DNA from 2 places in the Serratia sp. LTN-2 genome. Region 2 is predicted to be linked to the other one. Evidence: predicted binding sites of a transcription regulator. Region 2 holds the regulator's gene; the other holds the start of a gene.
What was found. Region 2 encodes PhoB, which activates phosphate uptake and scavenging genes when phosphate is short. Its sites were predicted from a motif close to CTGTCATAAAACTGNCNNAT; they were not measured.
Positions count from the first base shown of each region.

Region 1: the regulator PhoB is predicted to act here: its motif matches at 2,331-2,350, upstream of ugpB (sn-glycerol-3-phosphate ABC transporter substrate-binding protein UgpB).

Region 1 covers NZ_JCAXDO010000006.1:248,337-252,336, reverse strand. Annotated here, with positions in the region: gene ugpA (sn-glycerol-3-phosphate ABC transporter permease UgpA) at 1-714, opposite strand, end outside; gene ugpB (sn-glycerol-3-phosphate ABC transporter substrate-binding protein UgpB) at 793-2,112, opposite strand; gene AC6BYQ_RS14665 (aminotransferase-like domain-containing protein) at 2,425-3,612, opposite strand; gene livF (high-affinity branched-chain amino acid ABC transporter ATP-binding protein LivF) at 3,657-4,000, opposite strand, start outside.
Region 2 covers NZ_JCAXDO010000004.1:145,331-149,330, forward strand. Annotated here, with positions in the region: gene sbcC (exonuclease subunit SbcC) at 1-82, opposite strand, end outside; gene sbcD (exonuclease subunit SbcD) at 79-1,311, opposite strand; gene phoB (phosphate response regulator transcription factor PhoB) at 1,527-2,216, shown strand; gene phoR (phosphate regulon sensor histidine kinase PhoR) at 2,241-3,557, shown strand; gene AC6BYQ_RS10610 (PstS family phosphate ABC transporter substrate-binding protein) at 3,572-4,000, shown strand, end outside.

The DNA of each region.
Region 1 (4,000 bases), on a different contig from region 2:
GGTGGCGGCGTCGATCACCGGGAAGGTATCGAAGAAGGCGTACACCAGATTGACCACCAGCAGGAAGAAGCTCACCGGCGCGATCAGCGGCAGCACCAGATGGAAGAAGCGGCGTACCGGGCCGGCGCCGTCGATGGCGGCCGCCTCCACCAGCGAACGCGGGATCGACTGCAACGCGGCGAGGAAAAACAGGAAGTTATAGCTTATCTGCTGCCATACCGAGGCCAGCACCACCAGGAACATCGCCTGGCCGCTGTTTTGCGCATGGTTCCAGTTATAGCCCAGCCCATTGAGGAAGTGAGTGATCAACCCGAGACCGGGGTTGAACAGAAAGATCCACAGCACCGCCGCCACTGCCGGCGCCACCGCATAGGGCAGGATCATCAGCGTGCGGTAGAGGCGGCTGCCGCGCAGCACGTAGTCCACCAGCGCGGCGAAAAACAGCGAGACCGCCAGCCCGATGCCCGCCACCAGGAAGCTGAAGATCAGCGTGGTGTAGAACGAGTCGAGGTAGTAAGGATCCTGGAACAGCTGCTTAAAGTTATCCAGCCCGACAAACTGGCTGGACAGGCCGAACGGATCGAGACTCTGCACCGAATACCACAGCGCCTCGCCGGCGGGCCATAAAAAGAACACGGCGGTAATCAGCAGCTGCGGCAGCACTAATGCATAGGGCAACCAGCTGCAGCCGAAACCGGGACGGGAAGATGACATAGACGTTAAACCATTAATCGGGTGCGGGAGGATCGGCGTGAAGATGCGAGCCCGGTCTACCGGGCCCGCGACACAGGATTACTTGGTCGACGCTTCGAAACGGCGCAGCAGCACGTCACCGCGCTGCACGGCGGCGTCCAGCGCCTGCTGAGGCGTTTTCTTGCCGGTCCACACGCCTTCCAGCTCCTCATCCACCACGCTGCGGATCTGCGGCATGTTGCCCAGGCGCAGCCCCTTGGTGAACGGCAATGGCGGCTTGTTCAGCATCTGGCGAGTGGCGACGTCGGCGCCCGGGTTCTTGTCGTAGAAGCCCTGCTGCTTGGTCAGATCGTAAGCCGCGGTGGTGATCGGCAGATAGCCGGTCTTCTGGTGCCATTCGGCGGCGATTTCCGGCTGCGCCAGGTACTGCAGGAACTCGGCCACGCCCTTGTAGGTGGCGGCGTCTTTGCCGTTCATCACCCACAGACTGGCCCCGCCGATGATGGCGTTCTGCGGCGCGTTTTTCGCGTCGGCATCGTAAGGCATCATGCCGACGCCGTAGTTGAATTTAGCGTAGTGCTTGATGTCCGCCAGCGAACCGGAAGAGGCGGTGGTGATGGCGCAATCGCCGTTGTAGAACTTCTCGGTGGATTCGTCTTTGCGGCCGAAGTAGGTGAAATCACCCTTCTTGTTCATCGCTTCGAGCAGCTCGATATGCTTGACCTGCAGCGGCTTGTTGAACTCCAGCTTGGCGTTGGTACCGCCGAAACCGTTGTTTTCACTGGCGAACGGCACGCCGTGCCAGGCGCTGAAGTTCTCCAGTTGGATCCAGCCCTGCCAGCCGCTGGCGTAGCCGCATTTCATGCCGGCCGCGCGCAGCTTGGCAGTATCCGCCGCCAGTTCCTGCCAGGTTTTCGGCGGCTGATCCGGGTTCAGGCCGGCCTTCTTGAAGGCGTCTTTGTTGTAGTACAGCACCGGCGTGGAGCTGTTGAACGGCTGCGACAGCAGATGGCCGCTCTTGTTGTCGGTGTAATAGCCGGCCACCGTCGGCACGAACACCGACTCGTCGAAGTTGATGCCGGCCTCTTTGAACACTTCGTAGACTGGCTTGATGGCCTTGCTGGCCATCATGGTGGCGGTGCCCACCTCGTAAACCTGCAGGATCGCCGGCGCCTTGCCGGAGCGGTAAGCGGCGATGCCCGCCGCCAGGCTCTGTTCGTAGTTGCCTTTATAAACCGGCACAATCTTGACGTCGCTGTGCGACTGGTTGAAGCGCTCCGCCAGGGAATCCACTTCCTTACCCAGTTCGCCTTCCATCGAATGCCAGAACGGGATCTCGGTCGCCGCCAGTGCCTGAGTGCTGACCGCCAGGGTCAACGCGACGCACAGCGTGGTTTTGCGAATAGCGTAGGTGAGCATGCCTAACTCCTGAAAAAAGCTGGTGTAAAAGCGCGTGAGCGAAAAGAATCAATTCTTGATGAGGGAGTGCCCCCTATAGCTTTCGAGTTGCAGCCAGGCGGCAACCTGCTGGCACCCTGGAGCTTAGCTAACTAAGTGACAGGGGGGCAGCCGGGCAGCCAACAACGCTGCGGCTCGAAAGATGACGGGGGATAACATGCCATGCTCGGATGACAGAAAAATAACCGTTACATGACAGCCACATGACGGCAAGGTGAAGTGAAGATGGCGGTTTGATGTCGGCGGCGGGCATGTGCTCCGCCGCCGCGAGGATTACAGCGAACGGCGCAGACGCGCCACCGCTTCCTGCATCTGTTGCTCGGTGGCGGTGGCGAACGACAGGCGGAAGGTCGAACGATCCGGATTGTCGGAGAAGAAGTATTCCCCCGGCACGAACACCACGCCCTGCTGCAGGGTGGCGTTCAGCCATTCGGTGGCGTTGAACGGCTGGCGGAAACGCGCCCACAGGAACATGCCGCCCTTCGGCTTATCGAAGGTGATGTAGTCGCCCAGTTCCTGTTCCACCAAACCGGCCAGGATCTCGCCCTTCTGTTTGTAGGCGGCGCGGATCTTGTCGATCTGCGCCGGCAGGCGGCCCAAACCGAGGTAGCACTCGACGATGCTCTGCGACAGCGCGCTGGCGTGCAGATCCGCCGCCTGTTTGATGATCGCCACTTTATGCAGCAGGAACGGCGGCAGGATCGCCCAGCCCAACCGCAGGCCCGGCGCCAGGATCTTGGAGAAGGTCGAGGTATAGATGATGTGGTCGGTGTTGCCCAGCACCCGCTGCGACACCTGATGCAGCGTCGGGTGGCGCTCTTCGGTGAAGCGCAGCTCGCCGTACGGATCGTCTTCGATGATCAGGAAGTTATGTTCGGCGGCCAGCTTCACCAGCAGTTCGCGGCGCGCGGCGCTCAGGGTGATGCCGCTGGGGTTGCCGAAGTTCGGCACCACATACACGCCCTTGATGCGCTGGGTTTTCAGCAGCTCGGCCAACTCTTCCACCACCATGCCGTCGCTGTCGGACGAAACCGACATGATGTTGGCCTCCGCCAGTTCCAGCGTTTGCAGCGCCGCCAGGTAGGTCGGGCGCTCCACCACGAATACGTCGCCCGGGTTGACGATGGCGCGCATCACCAAATCCAATGCCTGCTGAGAGCCGGCGGTGACCATCACCTCTTCCGCGCGAGCGGTGACGCCGCGCTCGGCGCACAGCGCGCAGATGCGCTCACGCAGCAGCGGGCTGCCCTCGGTCAAGCCATACTGGAACGCGCTTTTCGGCTGTTCGGTGATCGCCTGCTGCGTGGCGATGCTCAATCCTTCGAAATCGAACAGCGCATCAGAGGGGATGCCGCCCGCCAGCGAAATGACGTGTTCCATCTTGCTGTGCTTAAGCAATTCACGGATGGCCGAACTTTTTACGTTAACGATGCGCTGCGCGAGTAACCCTTCTGTCTTCATTTCTTCTTCTCGTACCTGATTATTTTAATTCGTAGGGGGGCGGATTAACCGCCCAGATACGCCGACCTCACTGCTTCGTTGGCTAACAATGCAGCCCCCGTATCTTCCAACACCACGCGGCCGTTTTCCAGCACATAACCGCGGTCCGCCAATTTCAGCGCCTGATTGGCGTTTTGCTCCACCAGGAAGATGGTCATGCCCTCTTCCCGCAGCTGCTGAATGATGTCGAAGATCTGCTGGATGATGATCGGCGCCAGCCCGAGCGAGGGCTCGTCGAGCAGCAGCAGCTTCGGCTGGCTCATCAGCGCGCGGCCGATGGCCAACATTTGCTGCTCGCCGCCGGACATGGTGCCGGAGCGCTGGTTACGCCGCTCCAGCAGGCGCGGGA
Region 2 (4,000 bases):
CGAACGGCTCGGCGGTGAAGTCAATCTTCCATTCGCCCTGCAGCGAGTTGAGGTTTTTTAAGCGCAGGCTGAGGATTTTCATGGGTTGTTCTCCTCGGCGTTGTGCTGCACCGCCTCGACCACCTGGCGGAACATTTGGCGCATCCGCTGTTGGCGCGTTTCGGGCAGCTCAATCTCCTGCGCCAGGCGCCGCTCGAACACTTCATTGACGCTCAGTTCGTTGAGCGTTTCCTTATCCTGCTGTGCGATCGCCTGGCGGCGCTGTTCTTTGCTGCGCCGCAGCAGCACCACTTCCACCGGTAGCTCGTCCGCCAGCAGCTGAATGCGGCGCTGGATGTCGCTGAGGTAGTCCTGCGTCGCCACTTCGATATCCAGCCACACCGGCAGCTCACCGTCATAATCGGCAAACTGCCGCAGCTGCCGTTCGATCTCGGCCAGATCGCCTTTGATCAGCTGCATGGGCTGAAACTGCGGGATCGTTAACGCTTCCACCTGCTGCAAAGCGCCGTCGGCGAAATCGACCATAAAGACGCTTTTGGCTTTGCCCAGTTCATCGAAGCTGAGCGGGATCGGCGAGCCGCTATAGCGAATGTGCTCCGATTTGGCGACGTTCTGCGCGCGGTGGATGTGGCCCAACGCGATATAGTCGGCGGGAGGAAAGGCCTGCGCCGGAAAGGCGTCGAGGGTGCCGATATAGATGTCGCGCACCGAGTCGGAGGTGGTGACGCCGACGGTGGTCAGGTGGCCGGTGGCGACGATCGGCAGCGGCAGGCCCAATTGGTCGCGGCGCTCGCAGGCCGCCTGATACAGCGTTTGGTAATGTTCGGCGATGGCTTCCTGTAACGCCTGCTGTTTCTGCGCGCCGGATTCGCCGGCGCGGCTGGTGAGCAGATCGCGTGGCCGCAAGAACGGGATGGTGCACAGCACCGCGCCCGGCTGGCCGTCGCGCCGGTTCAGCACCAGGATCTGCTGTTCGGGGGCGCCTTGCGCGCTCGCGATCACCGTGGTGTTCAGGCAGGAGAGCAGTTCACGCGATTCGTTCAGCGTCGCCACCGAATCGTGGTTGCCGCCCAGCACCACCAGTTGGCAGCCGGTGTGCTGCAGTTCCACCACGAAGCGGTTGTACAGTTCGCGGGCGTAGCTGGGCGGCGAGCCGGTATCGAACAGATCCCCGGCGACGATCAGCGCATCCACCTGCTGCTGCTCTACCTGTTCGATCAGCCAGTTCAGAAAAGCCTGGTGCTCGGCGGCGCGGCTTTTGGTGAAAAAGTACTGGCCAAGGTGCCAGTCAGAGGTGTGGATCAGGCGCATGACACTCCCGGGTGCAAAGGTAATGGCGATGATTATAAAGGCCGCGGCGCCGGCTGTCCCGGCGCAATGGCGAGGGCAGCGGAATGATTTTTCTTTACTATGGGAAATAATCGCTATGCTTACTGCCTATAACAGCCGCTTTTTTTCATAAAAGTGTCACAAAACTGACGCATAATGGCGCCCGCAAAGTCGCTAACACATTGGCAGGATTGACGATGGCAAGACGCATACTGGTGGTGGAAGACGAAGCGCCGATCCGTGAGATGGTGTGCTTTGTGTTGGAACAGAATGGTTACCAACCGTTGGAAGCCGAGGATTATGACAGCGCCGTGACGCGCCTGTCTGAGCCGTTCCCTGATTTGGTGTTGCTCGATTGGATGCTGCCCGGCGGTTCCGGCATTCAGTTTATCAAGCATATGAAGCGCGAAGCGCTGACCCGCGATATCCCGGTGATGATGTTGACCGCGCGCGGCGAAGAGGAAGACCGGGTGCGCGGCCTGGAAGTGGGGGCGGATGATTACATCACCAAGCCGTTCTCGCCCAAGGAGCTGGTGGCACGCATCAAAGCGGTCATGCGCCGTATTTCACCGATGGCGGTGGAAGAAGTGATTGAAATGCAAGGACTGAGCCTGGATCCGTCCTCCCACCGCGTGATGGCGAACGATCAGGCGCTGGACATGGGGCCGACCGAGTTCAAGCTGCTGCACTTCTTTATGACCCACCCGGAGCGGGTTTATAGCCGCGAGCAGTTGCTTAATCACGTCTGGGGCACTAACGTTTATGTGGAAGACCGTACCGTTGACGTGCATATCCGTCGGCTCCGCAAGGCGTTAGAAACCAGTGGGCATGATAAAATGGTTCAAACCGTTCGGGGCACCGGCTACCGGTTCTCAACGCGCTACTGATCGCGCCGCGCTGGAGAATATGCCGTGTTAGAACGTCTGTCGTGGAAGAGGCTGGCTCTGGAGCTGGCTCTTTTTTGTCTGCCCGCCTTACTGCTGGGGCTGATTTTCGGTTATCTGCCCTGGTTCCTGCTGGCCTCTGCGCTGGCTGCGCTGGTGTGGAATTTCTACAACCAGCTCAAACTCTCCCATTGGCTGTGGATCGACCGCAGCATGACGCCGCCGCCCGGCCGCTGGAGCTGGGAGCCGTTGTTCTATGGCCTGTATCAGATGCAGCAGCGCAACCGCCGCCGCCGCCGCGAGCTGGCGCTGCTGATCAAGCGCTTTCGCAGCGGGGCCGAATCGCTGCCTGACGCGGTGGTGATGACCACCGTCGAAGGCAATATCTTCTGGTGCAACGGTCTGGCGCAGCATCTGCTCGGCTTCCGCTGGCCGGAAGACAACGGCCAGCACATCCTCAACCTGCTGCGTTATCCGGAGTTCAGCCACTATTTGCAACAGCAGGAGTTTTCGCGCCCGCTGACGCTGCAGTTGAACAACGAACATTACGTCGAATTCCGCGTGATGCCCTATTCCGAAGGGCAACTGCTGATGGTGGCGCGCGACGTCACCCAGATGCGCCAGCTGGAAGGGGCGCGGCGCAACTTCTTCGCCAACGTCAGCCATGAGCTGCGCACGCCGTTGACGGTGCTGCAGGGCTACCTGGAAATGATGGGCGACGAAGAGCAGGACGGATCGCTGCGCAGCAAGGCGCTGAGCACCATGCAAGAGCAGACCCGCCGGATGGACGGGCTGGTCAAACAGCTGCTGACGCTGTCGCGCATCGAGGCGGCGCCCAATGTCGACATGAACGAACGGGTGGATATCCCGCTGATGCTGCGGGTGTTGCAGCGCGAGGCGCAATCGCTGAGCGGCGGTAATCACGAGATCGCTTTCCGGGTGAACGAACAGCTCAAAGTGTTCGGCAATGAAGACCAGTTGCGCAGCGCGGTGTCTAACCTGGTATACAACGCGGTCAACCACACGCCGAAGGGCACCCATATCGAAGTCAGCTGGCAGCAGACGGCACATGGTGCGCAGTTCCAGGTCAGCGACAACGGGCCGGGCATCGCCGCCGAGCACCTTCCGCGCCTGACCGAGCGTTTTTATCGCGTCGACAAGGCCCGTTCGCGCCAGACCGGCGGCAGCGGGCTGGGGCTGGCGATCGTCAAACACGCGCTCAGCCATCACGACGCGCGGCTGGAGATCCTCAGCGAACCGGGGATCGGCACCCGCTTTATCTTTACCTTACCCAACCGGTTGATTGTTCCGGCCGCTTTATCAGAGAATGCGGTGAAAAATTAACGCGAGACACCGGTATGACCCGAATCACCCGAGGGCTGTTGCTTTGCCTGGCGCTGCTGGCCGGACGTGGCGCGCTGGCGCAGCCCGACGGCATGCTGGCGGGCAATCTGTCCAGCGTCGGCTCCGACACCCTGGCGAACCTGATGGCGCTGTGGGCGCAGGACTTCAGCCAGCATTATCCCAACGTTAATCTGCAGATCCAGGCCGCCGGTTCGTCGACCGCGCCGACCGCGTTGGCGGCGGGCGCCGCGCAGCTGGGCCCGATGAGCCGGCCGATGAAGGCGGCCGAGGTTTCGGCGTTCGAACATCGTTACGGCTATGCGCCGCTGGCGGTGCCGGTGGCGGTGGATGCGCTGGTGGTGTTGGTGCATCAGGACAATCCGCTGCGCGGCCTCAATTTGCAGCAGCTCGATCGTATTTTCTCCGCCACCCGGCGCTGCGGT